3 regions of the Mesorhizobium sp. WSM4807 genome follow, and region 3 is predicted to be linked to each of the others. Evidence: predicted binding sites of a transcription regulator. Region 3 holds the regulator's gene; each other region holds the start of a gene.
The links. Region 3 encodes PhoB, which activates phosphate uptake and scavenging genes when phosphate is short. Its sites were predicted from a motif close to TGTCATNNANCTGTCAT; they were not measured.
Positions count from the first base shown of each region.

Region 1: AC0L3N_RS14860 (PhoX family protein) is a predicted target of PhoB. The motif match lies at 1,984-2,000, and genes of this name have one in related genera.
Region 2: phnF (phosphonate metabolism transcriptional regulator PhnF) is a predicted target of PhoB. The motif match lies at 1,411-1,427, and genes of this name have one in related genera.

Region 1 covers NZ_JBVVQY010000009.1:221,629-224,886, forward strand. The annotation lists gene AC0L3N_RS14860 (PhoX family protein) at 1-1,915, opposite strand, end outside; gene AC0L3N_RS14865 (hypothetical protein) at 2,122-2,460, shown strand; gene AC0L3N_RS14870 (phosphatase PAP2 family protein) at 2,577-3,258, shown strand, end outside.
Region 2 covers NZ_JBVVQY010000011.1:153,445-156,702, reverse strand. The annotation lists gene AC0L3N_RS16970 (carbon-phosphorus lyase complex subunit) at 1-253, opposite strand, end outside; gene phnH (phosphonate C-P lyase system protein PhnH) at 255-866, opposite strand; gene phnG (phosphonate C-P lyase system protein PhnG) at 866-1,330, opposite strand; gene phnF (phosphonate metabolism transcriptional regulator PhnF) at 1,454-2,203, shown strand; gene AC0L3N_RS16950 (zinc-binding alcohol dehydrogenase family protein) at 2,453-3,258, opposite strand, start outside.
Region 3 covers NZ_JBVVQY010000005.1:187,945-191,202, reverse strand. The annotation lists gene pstB (phosphate ABC transporter ATP-binding protein PstB) at 1-91, shown strand, start outside; gene phoU (phosphate signaling complex protein PhoU) at 130-837, shown strand; gene phoB (phosphate regulon transcriptional regulator PhoB) at 854-1,543, shown strand; gene AC0L3N_RS08730 (ROK family protein) at 1,734-2,981, opposite strand; gene xylF (D-xylose ABC transporter substrate-binding protein) at 3,249-3,258, shown strand, end outside.

The sequences.
Region 1 (3,258 bases), on a different contig from region 3:
CGGGCCAGCGGGTCGACAGGTCCTCATAGTAAGAGGGTCGGCCAAAAGGCTCCCAGTCTTCGCCGCCATCGGCCGGATGCTGGACCGCGACGAAGGCGGTCTGGTCGTCGGGCGTGAATAGCGGGCCACACAGTTCAGCACCGATCGGCACGCGGAAGAACAGCTTTGATGTCGCCCGCGCCTCGCCCTCGGTGTCGACCGCCCACAGGCCGTCGGTACGGCCGGTGGCCTTCGGGCCCTGTCCATCGGTCGAGACCCAGAGCCGGCCGGCCGAATCGATGGCGCAATTGTCCGGCATGCCGAACCAGCCATTGGCGGTGGTTGCGGTCGAGAAGGTGGCGCCGACTTCGGCCACCGAGGGATCGCCGCATTTCAGCAGCACTTCCCACTTGCCCTTGGCAGCAGTGAAATCGCCACCGTCCTCGACGATCTCGATGATGTGGCCGAAGGCGTTTTCGGCGCGCGGGTTGGCGGCATCGACCTGATCCGTCTTGCGCTTCGAATTGTTGGTCAGCATGACGTAGACTTTGCCGGTCGTCGGATTGGGCTGGATATCCTCGGGGCGATCCATCTTGGTGGCGCCGAGCAGATCGGCGGCACGGCGCGTCTCGATCAGTACGTCGGCCTGGCTGGCAAAGCCGTTCTCCGCCGTCAGCGGGCCCTGGCCGAAGACGATGGGCAGCCATTCGATCGACCCGTCCTCGGCGAATTTGGCGACGTAGAGCGTGCCGTCGTCGAGAAGATCCATGTTGGCGGCGCGATCCTCGGCGTTGAACTTGCCGGCGGTGACGAATTTGTAGACATAGTCGAAGCGCTCGTCGTCGCCGAGATAAAAGACGACACGGCCATCCTTGGCGACGATCGATTCAGCGCCCTCATGCTTGAAGCGGCCCATGGCAGTGCGCTTCTTCGGCACCGAGGTCGGATCGTTGACGTCGACCTCAACGATCCAGCCGAAGCGGTTGGGCTCGTTCGGCTCCTTGCCGATGTCGAAGCGGTCATAATGCGCAGCCCATTCATAGGCGCCTTCGGGAATGCCCAGGCGCTTGTAGTTGGCGGCTTCGGCGTGATCGGCCGGCAATTCGCCGGAGAAATAGCCGTGGATGTTTTCCTCGGCCATGACGTAGGTGCCCCAGGGCGTGACGCCGCCGGCACAATTGTTGACGGTGCCGATGGCCTTCGTGCCGGTCGGATCGGCACTGGTCTTGACGCGGTCGTGGCCGGCGACGGGGCCGGACAGTGCCATCTCGGTGTTCGAGGTGATGCGGCGATTGAGCTTGCCGTCGCGCACTACTTGCCATTTGCCTGATACCTTGCGGATCTCGACGATGGTGCCGCCATGGGCGGCCATCTCGACGTCGACCTGTTCCTTGCTCAGCGGCGCCTGCTTGGCCTCGCCCTCGACGATAGTGACGAGGCCCGGAAACATCAGATGCGGGTTGGTGTATTCGTGGTTGACCACCAGCAGGCCATGCTCGGCCGAGCCGTCGAGCGGGATGTAGCCGACATAGTCGTTGTTGTAGCCAAACTGTCTTTCCTGGGCCTGCGCCGACTGTTTTGTCGGATCGAATTCCGGCGAATCGGCAAACAGCGGATCGCCCCAGCGCAACAGCACATCGGCGTCATAGCCGGCGGCGACATGATGCTTGTCGTCGACGCCCGCCTCGACCTCGTCGAAGGTGAAGGCCGAGCCGCCGTTGGCGCGGGCATCGTCGGCGAGGATCAGCGCCAGCGGGCTGACGGTTGCAGCGATGGCGGTTGCCGCGAGCGATCCCTGCAGGAAACCACGGCGCGAGAAACGCGCGGCGATGATCTCGCCCATCGTCTGGTTGTCGGTGGGATTGGCACCTGGCCCATCGTTTTCCTCAAGCAGGCTGGTGCGGAAATGGGCGTCGGGGGAGCGATGTTCAGTCATGGGGGCTTACCTCTGGCTTCTTTGGGATGGCTGGAGAGAATGCTTGACTGACCGCCTATCGCCGGCAGATCACAGTTTGATGACGTTGCCGGCCATTTCCAGCCCCGATTTCGTGTCCATGATCAGCCCCGGCTTGACCGCGACCGACGCTTCGGAAACAAGACCTGCGGCAGGCGCGGAGGCACCGCGTCGAGAGGGACAAAAAAGTGAGTTTCTGGGGACTGGGGCAGCTCGGCATTTCGACTGTGATCTTCCTGCTGGCGGCGACGGCGGCCAAGCAATGGGGACTGGCGCCCAGCCTCGGCAAGATCGTTCTGACTCTGGCGCTCTATTCGGCGGGCAATCTGATCATGCTGAGGCTGATCCGTGAATTCGGCATGTCGGTGTCGTTCAGCCTGTCGGCGGTGATCCAGCTGGTGTCGGTGAACGTAGTGGCACTGGTGTTCTTCGGCGAGCGCGTCAATGCGTTGCAGGCGACCGGCATCGTGCTCGCTATCGCAGCGGTGGCACTGATCACGCTCGGGCCCTATCTGCAAAAACTGTAATTACGCATGACCCCGAAAATCGGAATCGATTTCGCTGGGGATCATGCGCCAATCAAAGTGCTACAGCGTCCTTTTGCGCGTCCAAAAGGACGCGGCGCTGTAGGACGAATGGGCCGATGAAGAATACCACAAGCAAGCTGCTCAACTGGATCGAATTCCCGGTGCTGCTGGCCGGACTGGTCATCGCCGGCGGACTGTGGGGGTTTGAGGAACTGATGGAGGTGGCGCGAGACACTACGCCGCACGCCTTCGACACGGAAATCCTGCTCGCCTTCCGTGAAGCCGGCCAGCCCGACAATCCGATCGGACCGCCATGGCTGGAAGGGGCGATGCGCGACATCACCAGCCTCGGCAGCGCCAGCGTGCTCGTGCTGATGACGGCGGCGGTGATCGTCTATCTGCTGCTGATCCATAGGCCGGGACCAGCGTTTCTCGTTTTCGTAGCAGTGGCGGGCGGGCAGGCCCTGTCGAGCACGCTGAAGCTCGGAATCGACCGGCCGCGCCCCGATCTGGTCTCGCATCTCGCCGACGTGGCATCGCTTTCGTTTCCGAGCGGCCACGCGATGCTGTCGGCGGTGACATATTTGACGCTGGGCAGCATGGCGTCGCGCTTCCTGCCTGGGCGAATGACCAAGGTCTATGTGCTGGCACTGGCGGTGCTGACCACCCTGCTGGTCGGCATCAGCCGCGTCTATCTCGGCGTTCATTGGCCATCCGACGTGCTGGCCGGCTGGTGCGCCGGCTTCGCCTGGGCGATGCTGTGCTGGCTGGCTGCATGGGCGCTACAGCGATGGCGCG
Region 2 (3,258 bases), on a different contig from region 3:
GCGTGGTGCGATAGGCGCGAACCAGGAAGATCGCTTCGATCATGTCGCCGCGCGCCTGAACGATGGCCAGCGCCGCCAATTCGCGGTCGTAGAGCGAACCTTCGCTCATCACCCGGTCGACGCCGAGCGCCAACTGCTCGACGATCTGGTCGAGGCGAAGCGCCGGCACGGAACGGTCGCCGCGGCGGCGGTCGGCGAGCAGGGCGTGGGCGTTGGCAATGGCCGCTTCACCGCCTTTTACTGCGACATACATATCACGCCTCCATCGTCTTGATGCGCGTCGTGCGCGGCAGGCAGGCAACGCCTTCCGGGGTGGCGAGGATAATGTCGACGCCACGGGGAAAACGCTGATTGTTCTGCTTCCATTGTTCGACGAAGTGGCGCGGCATCTGCGCCGGCGCGATTGTCGCGGTTCTTTCGATGCCAGGACCTTCGAGCAGCAGAGGGACGCCTGACACGAGATCGCTCACCTGCAGGATCAGCGTCATCGAGCGGTCGGGATAGTCTTGGGTGCCTTGTGAAAAGCCGTCGAGCGCCATCATCTCGGCCGGCGTGGCGATCAGCGCGAAATGCGCATCGGCTGGCGTGTTGGCAAGTGGCGCGCCGGTGTGGAAGCCGAGCCAGGATTTCACCGCTGCTGGGGCCTGCAAAACGAGGTCGAGCCAGAGCGGCGTGTCATTGTCGCACAGCGCCAGCGCGATGGCACCCGCGGTGGCCGACAGCGGCGCCGGCGGGCGGGCAAAGACCGGCAGAGGCTGCCGGGTGCCCGGCCGCGCCATCGCATCCATCACGGCGCGGAACACTGTCTGGGCGTCGAACACCGGATCGGAAAAGCCGCCCTCGATCGCTTGCGTTGCGATGTCCATCAGTCTTCTCCGCGTACCATGGTGAAGAAATCGACCTTCGTTGCTGCCGTCTCGGCGCGCCGCCGTTCACGTTCGCTGGCCAGTGCGGCCTGCAGCGGCGCAATGAGCTTGGTCTCGAGCTCGTTACGACGGGTGGGATCCTGCCAGAGCGCGTCGGCGATCGCCGCCAGTTTTGCCTTATGCTTGTCACGGCCCAGCGCGTAGCAGTGGCCGACTTCTCCCGAGGCAAGCCGCACCGTCGCGCGGGTGACCGTCGCCTCGCCGACGTTGAATGGCGCGCCGCCGCCGCCGATGCGGCCACGCACGGTGACCAGGCCGGTTTCGGGGCCGCGCAGGAGTTCTGCTTGCGAAGGCAGGCCGGCTTCGTTCCAGAGGCGGACGATATCGTCGCCGGTCGATTGCGCCAACGTCGCCATGACGGCCTTGCGCTCAAGCTGCTGATCGCGCGCTTCCTGTTCTCGCATGGCCGCCGTTCCTTCTCGTTCCAATTTGTATAATGATGTAGACAATTATACAAATTATACCTATTCTCTAAAGCCTGTCCATGACGGATGGATGACAGGGCGAAAAAGATCGGGGGCAAAGAGATGATCGGTCAGCAGATGGCCAGCAGCTTGGAGCGGCGCAGCGGCGTCTCGCTGTGGCGGCAGATCGCCGAGCAGATCATGCATTCGATCGCCGTCGGCGACTTTGCCGAGAATGCTGCGCTGCCACCGGAAGTTGCACTGGCCGAGCGCTATGGCGTCAACCGCCATACGGTGCGCAGCGCCATCGCAGCACTTGTGCAGGATGGCGTGCTCAGGGCCGAGCAGGGGCGCGGCACCTTCGTGTTGTCGCGCAAGCGCCTGTCCTATCCGATCGGCGCGCGCACCCGTTTTTCGGAGGGCTTGCAAGGGCAGGCGTCGGAGCGTCGCAGCGTGCTGCTCGAATCGGCGGTCGAACCGGCCAGCCGGCGCGTCGCCGAAGGGCTGGGGCTTGCCAAGGGTTCGAATGTAATTCGCCTCGAGACGCGCGGCGAAGCCGATGGGCAACCGGTCTCGCGTGCCACCGGCTGGTTCGACGCGGCTCGCTTCGCCGGCATCGATGCCGCCATGGCCGAAACCGGATCGGTGACCGCCTCGTTCCAGCGTTTCGGCATCGGTGACTATCTCAGACAATCGACGGTGTTGTCGGCCCGCCACGCGGACGCCGCCGACCTTGCCGATCTCGATCTGCAGCCCGGCGCCATCGTGTTGGTCACGGTCGCCGTCAACGTTACCCCGGACGGCGAGCCGATCCAGTTCGCCGAAACGCGGTTCCCGGCTGAGCGGGTCGAGCTCAAGATATCGGCGCTTTAAGGTGTGTTGATATTCAGGTGAGACCGGCCTGCAAATGGCTGATACCTGCGCTTCCGGTACTCACGTACCCAAAAGTACGCTGCGTTCCGGTTCTCGGAACCCACCTGTTTGGTCGCTTCGCGCCCGTCTTCGACTCCGACTCGGCCTGACCCGAATCTCAACAGACCTTGGTGCATCTTTGTAGCCAAGTGGAACAAAAACAAACCGGATGCCCTGTTTTGACGCATCTCGCTTTAGGGCGTTCCGGTTTCATCCGACCTGGATGACGGCCTTGATCAGACCGGATTTCTCATGCGCCCAGCGGGCGAGGTCGCGCGGTGTGTCCAAAAGCGTCGTGCGATGGGTGACGAGCTTTGCCAGCGGCACCGCGCCGTTGCGGATCGAAGCGGCGACATGGTCGAAATCGGCGCGTAGCGCGTTGCGGCTGCCGATGAGCGTCATCTCGCGCTTGTGGAATTCAGGATCGGAAAAGATGATGTCGTCCTTGACGACGCTGACCAGGACCAGCGTCCCGCCATGCGCGACATGGGCGAAGGCCGAACGGACGGACTGGGTGTTGCCGGTGGCATCGAAAATCACGTCAAAACCTTCGCCGCCGGTCGCCTCCTTCACCAGATCGGTCGCAGACTGCCGTGAACCGTCGAGCGTGGCGAAGCCGAGTTCACTTGCGGCAAAACCCAGTCTTTCCGCACTCATGTCGAGCAGCGTCACGTCGAGACCGCCGATGCGGGCGAACAGCGCCGTGCCGAGGCCGATCGGCCCGGCGCCGATGACCAGCGTGCGCGCGCCGGGATCTGTTAGCGAGCGCCGCACGCCGTGCGCCCCGATCGCCAGGAATTCGACGGCGGCGGCATCAGCCAGCGACAGGCCGTTTGCCGGATAGAGATTTTGCGCCGGCACCAGGATCCGCTCGCACATGGCGCCGTCGCGGTGGACGCCGAGCACCTCGATCCTGACGCAGCAATTCGGCTTGCCTTGGCGGCAGGCGATGCATTTTCCGCAAGCGAGATACGGGTTGATGATGACCGGGTCGCCGAGGGCCAGATCGACGCCTT
Region 3 (3,258 bases):
CTATCTGGTCGAGGAGGGCGCGACCGACAAGATGTTCACCAACCCCGACGACAAGCGCACCCAGGACTACATCACCGGCCGGTTCGGCTGAGCGGTCCGGCGGCGAATTTCGAACACGAGGACAGTATCATGGGTGAACACACCGTCGCATCTTTCGACGAGGAACTGGAGCACATCGACAGGCTGATCCGCGATATGGACGAGCTCGCCGCCGCGATGGTCGCAGCCTCGATCCGCGCGTTGCTTGCATCAGACAATGCGATGGCGCAGCGCGTCGTCTCGGACGACGCCATCATGGATGCGCGGCAGCGCGAACTCGACGATAGTGCGATCACGCTGATCGCCAAGCGGCAGCCGATGGCGCAAGATCTGCGCGCCGTGGTTGGCGCAATCCGCATGGCCGGCGATCTCGAGCGCATCGGCGACCTGGCCAAGAACATAGCCAAGCGGGTCAGCGCAGTCGGGCAGAGCGCCACGCCGCGTAATCTCTCGCACGGTATCGACGCGATGGCGGATCTCGTTCTTGTGCAGCTCCGCGGCGTGGTCGAGCACTATGTGTCGCGCAATGCCGGCGCGTTGAAAGAACTGCGCGCCGACGACCAGAAGATCGACGTGAAATACACGGCGGTTTTTCGCGAACTCCTGACCTACATGATGGAGGATCCGCGCAACATCACCGCCTGCACGCATCTTCTGTTCTGCGCCAAGAATCTCGAGCGTATCGGCGATCACGTCACCAACATCGCCGAAAACGCCTACTATGTCGTGACCGGGCAGCAATTGCCGGCGGATCGCCCGAAGCTCGACGAAACGACGATGTCGGCGCCGGCGACATGACGGGGGTGACCGGTCGATGATCGCGCCACGCATCATGGTGGTGGAGGACGAAGAGCCGCTGGGCGTCCTCCTCCGCTACAATCTGGAATCCGAAGGCTATCAGGTCGAGGTGGTGACGCGCGGCGACGAGGCCGAAATCCGGCTGCAGGAAAACGTGCCCGATCTTCTGGTGCTCGACTGGATGGTGCCGGCGGTTTCCGGCATCGAGCTTTGCCGACGCCTTCGGATGCGCCCCGAAACCGAGCGGCTGCCGATCATCATGCTGACTGCACGCGGCGAGGAGAGCGACCGGGTGCGCGGCCTCTCGACAGGGGCCGACGACTATCTGGTCAAGCCGTTCTCGACACCGGAATTCATGGCCAGGATCAAGGCGCTGCTGCGCCGCGCCAAGCCCGAAGTGCTGTCCAGCGTGCTGAAGGTCGGCGACATCGTGCTCGATCGCGAATCGCACAGGGTCTATCGCAAGAAGAGCGAGATCCGGCTCGGGCCAACCGAATTCCGGCTGCTCGAATTCATGATGCGGCACCCGGGTCGGGTCTTCTCGCGCAGCCAGTTGCTAGACAATGTCTGGGGCGAGACGATCTACATCGACGAGCGCACGGTGGACGTCCATGTCGGACGGTTGCGCAAGGCGGTCAACAATGGTCGCATGCCCGATGTCATCCGCACCATCCGCGGCGCGGGCTATGCGATCAGGGAAGACTAGCTGATATCCAGGTGATGCCGGCCTGCGACCGGCGATTTCCTGCGCTTCCGGTACGTACCCAAAAGTACGCTCCGTTCCGGTTCTCGGAACTCACGCAGTCTGGTCGGCTCGCGCCCGTCTTCGAGCCGGCGCGGCCTGACCTGAATCTCAACACATCCCCAAGTTGCAATCCGTTCCTTGCCTTTCGGAGTCAGGCCACGTGCTTCCTGATCATGCCGGACTTCCCTTGTATGCCCGGCGCGAAAATCTCCTGGTCGACGAAGCTCAGCGCCCGCAAGGCGCAGCCTTCGCGGATCAGCGGCAGCTCGTTCGTCTCGGTGTCGAAGGAAATCGAACCCGAATGATGGCCGCCGGCGGTCTGGGCGATGGCCTCGCGCAGGGCCGGCTCGATCAGGTCGAAGGCGGCAGCGCTGGCGCCGACCATGGCGACCGGCGCCGGATCGATCAGCGCGAACAGGCTGCCGAGCCCGAAGCCGAGCGCTTCGCCGGCCTTGCGGTAGGCTTCGCGCTCCGGTCCGTCCGCCTGGCGCGCCCGGGCCGCCAGTGCCCGCATCTCGGCGTCGCTGACATCGGCGACCGGCTCTGCGTTCTCGCTCAATTGCCTTGCGTTGCGCCAGATGGCGTAGTTGCCGGCATAGGCCTCGACGCAGCCGCGCCGCCCGCAGCGGCAAAGCGCGCCGCCCGGCCGATGAATCATGTGGCCGAATTCGCCGCCCGAGGAATGGGTGCCGGTGAACAGTTCGCCCTTCAGCACCAGCCCCATACCGATGCCGTGCGAGAGCAGGATGGCGATGAAATCGTCGCGGTAGCGATCCGGCTCGCGCCAGCGCAGCGCCACGGCCATCATGTTGCAGTCGTTCTCCATGATGGCCGGGATGCCGAACTCGCGTTCCAGAATGTCGGCGAAGGCGATGTTAGTCTGCGGCGTGATCGGCGACCACAACATGGCGCGCGCATGCGAATCGGTGATGCCCTGGATCGCCAGCGCGATGCGGGCGACGCTTTGGACGTCGAGGTCGGGGTCTTCGATCCGGCGCCGCACGATGGCGACACATTCGTCGATCAGCTCGTCGCGCGACATGGTCAGCGTGTCCAGCCGGCGTTGTTCCTCGGCGACCACCTGTCCGGCATAATCGATGACAGCGACCGACAGGAAATTCAGCGACAACACGACCGCCAATACCGCAGCGGCTTCCGGATTGAGGCTGAGGCCGACCTGCGGTCGGCCGCGTTTCATCGAAACGGTCTCGCTCGCCTTGCTCTCGGTCAGGATGCCTTCCTGGATCAGGTCGGAAGAGATCGCCGATATGGTCGAATGGCTGAGGCCGGTGGTTGCGGCGATCTCGGTCCGCGACGGCTGGCCGGCCCGGCGTACCGCAGAAATCACCATGGCCCGGTTGCGCCGGCGCAAATCGTCATGACGGATTCCAACCGACATTCTTTTGCTTCCTCCCTATTGCCGCGGCCGCTCATGAATCGGAAGCCGTCGGTAATGTCCGACAAATAGTGGCAGAAGCAGCAGGCCCTGTCATTATTTATTCCGAGGCTCGAAATAAGTCGGCAGGGACATCAAAATCCATCGGAATTGATGTTGACAGCGCTTCGCGGTTGGACCAGTATTTTTTCGAGGCTCGAAAAAATAGGGGGCCTTTGTGCCGGCCTTCGGGCCAGTTGGTCGCGCCGTACGCGGCGCAGGGAGGATATCATGAAGAGAT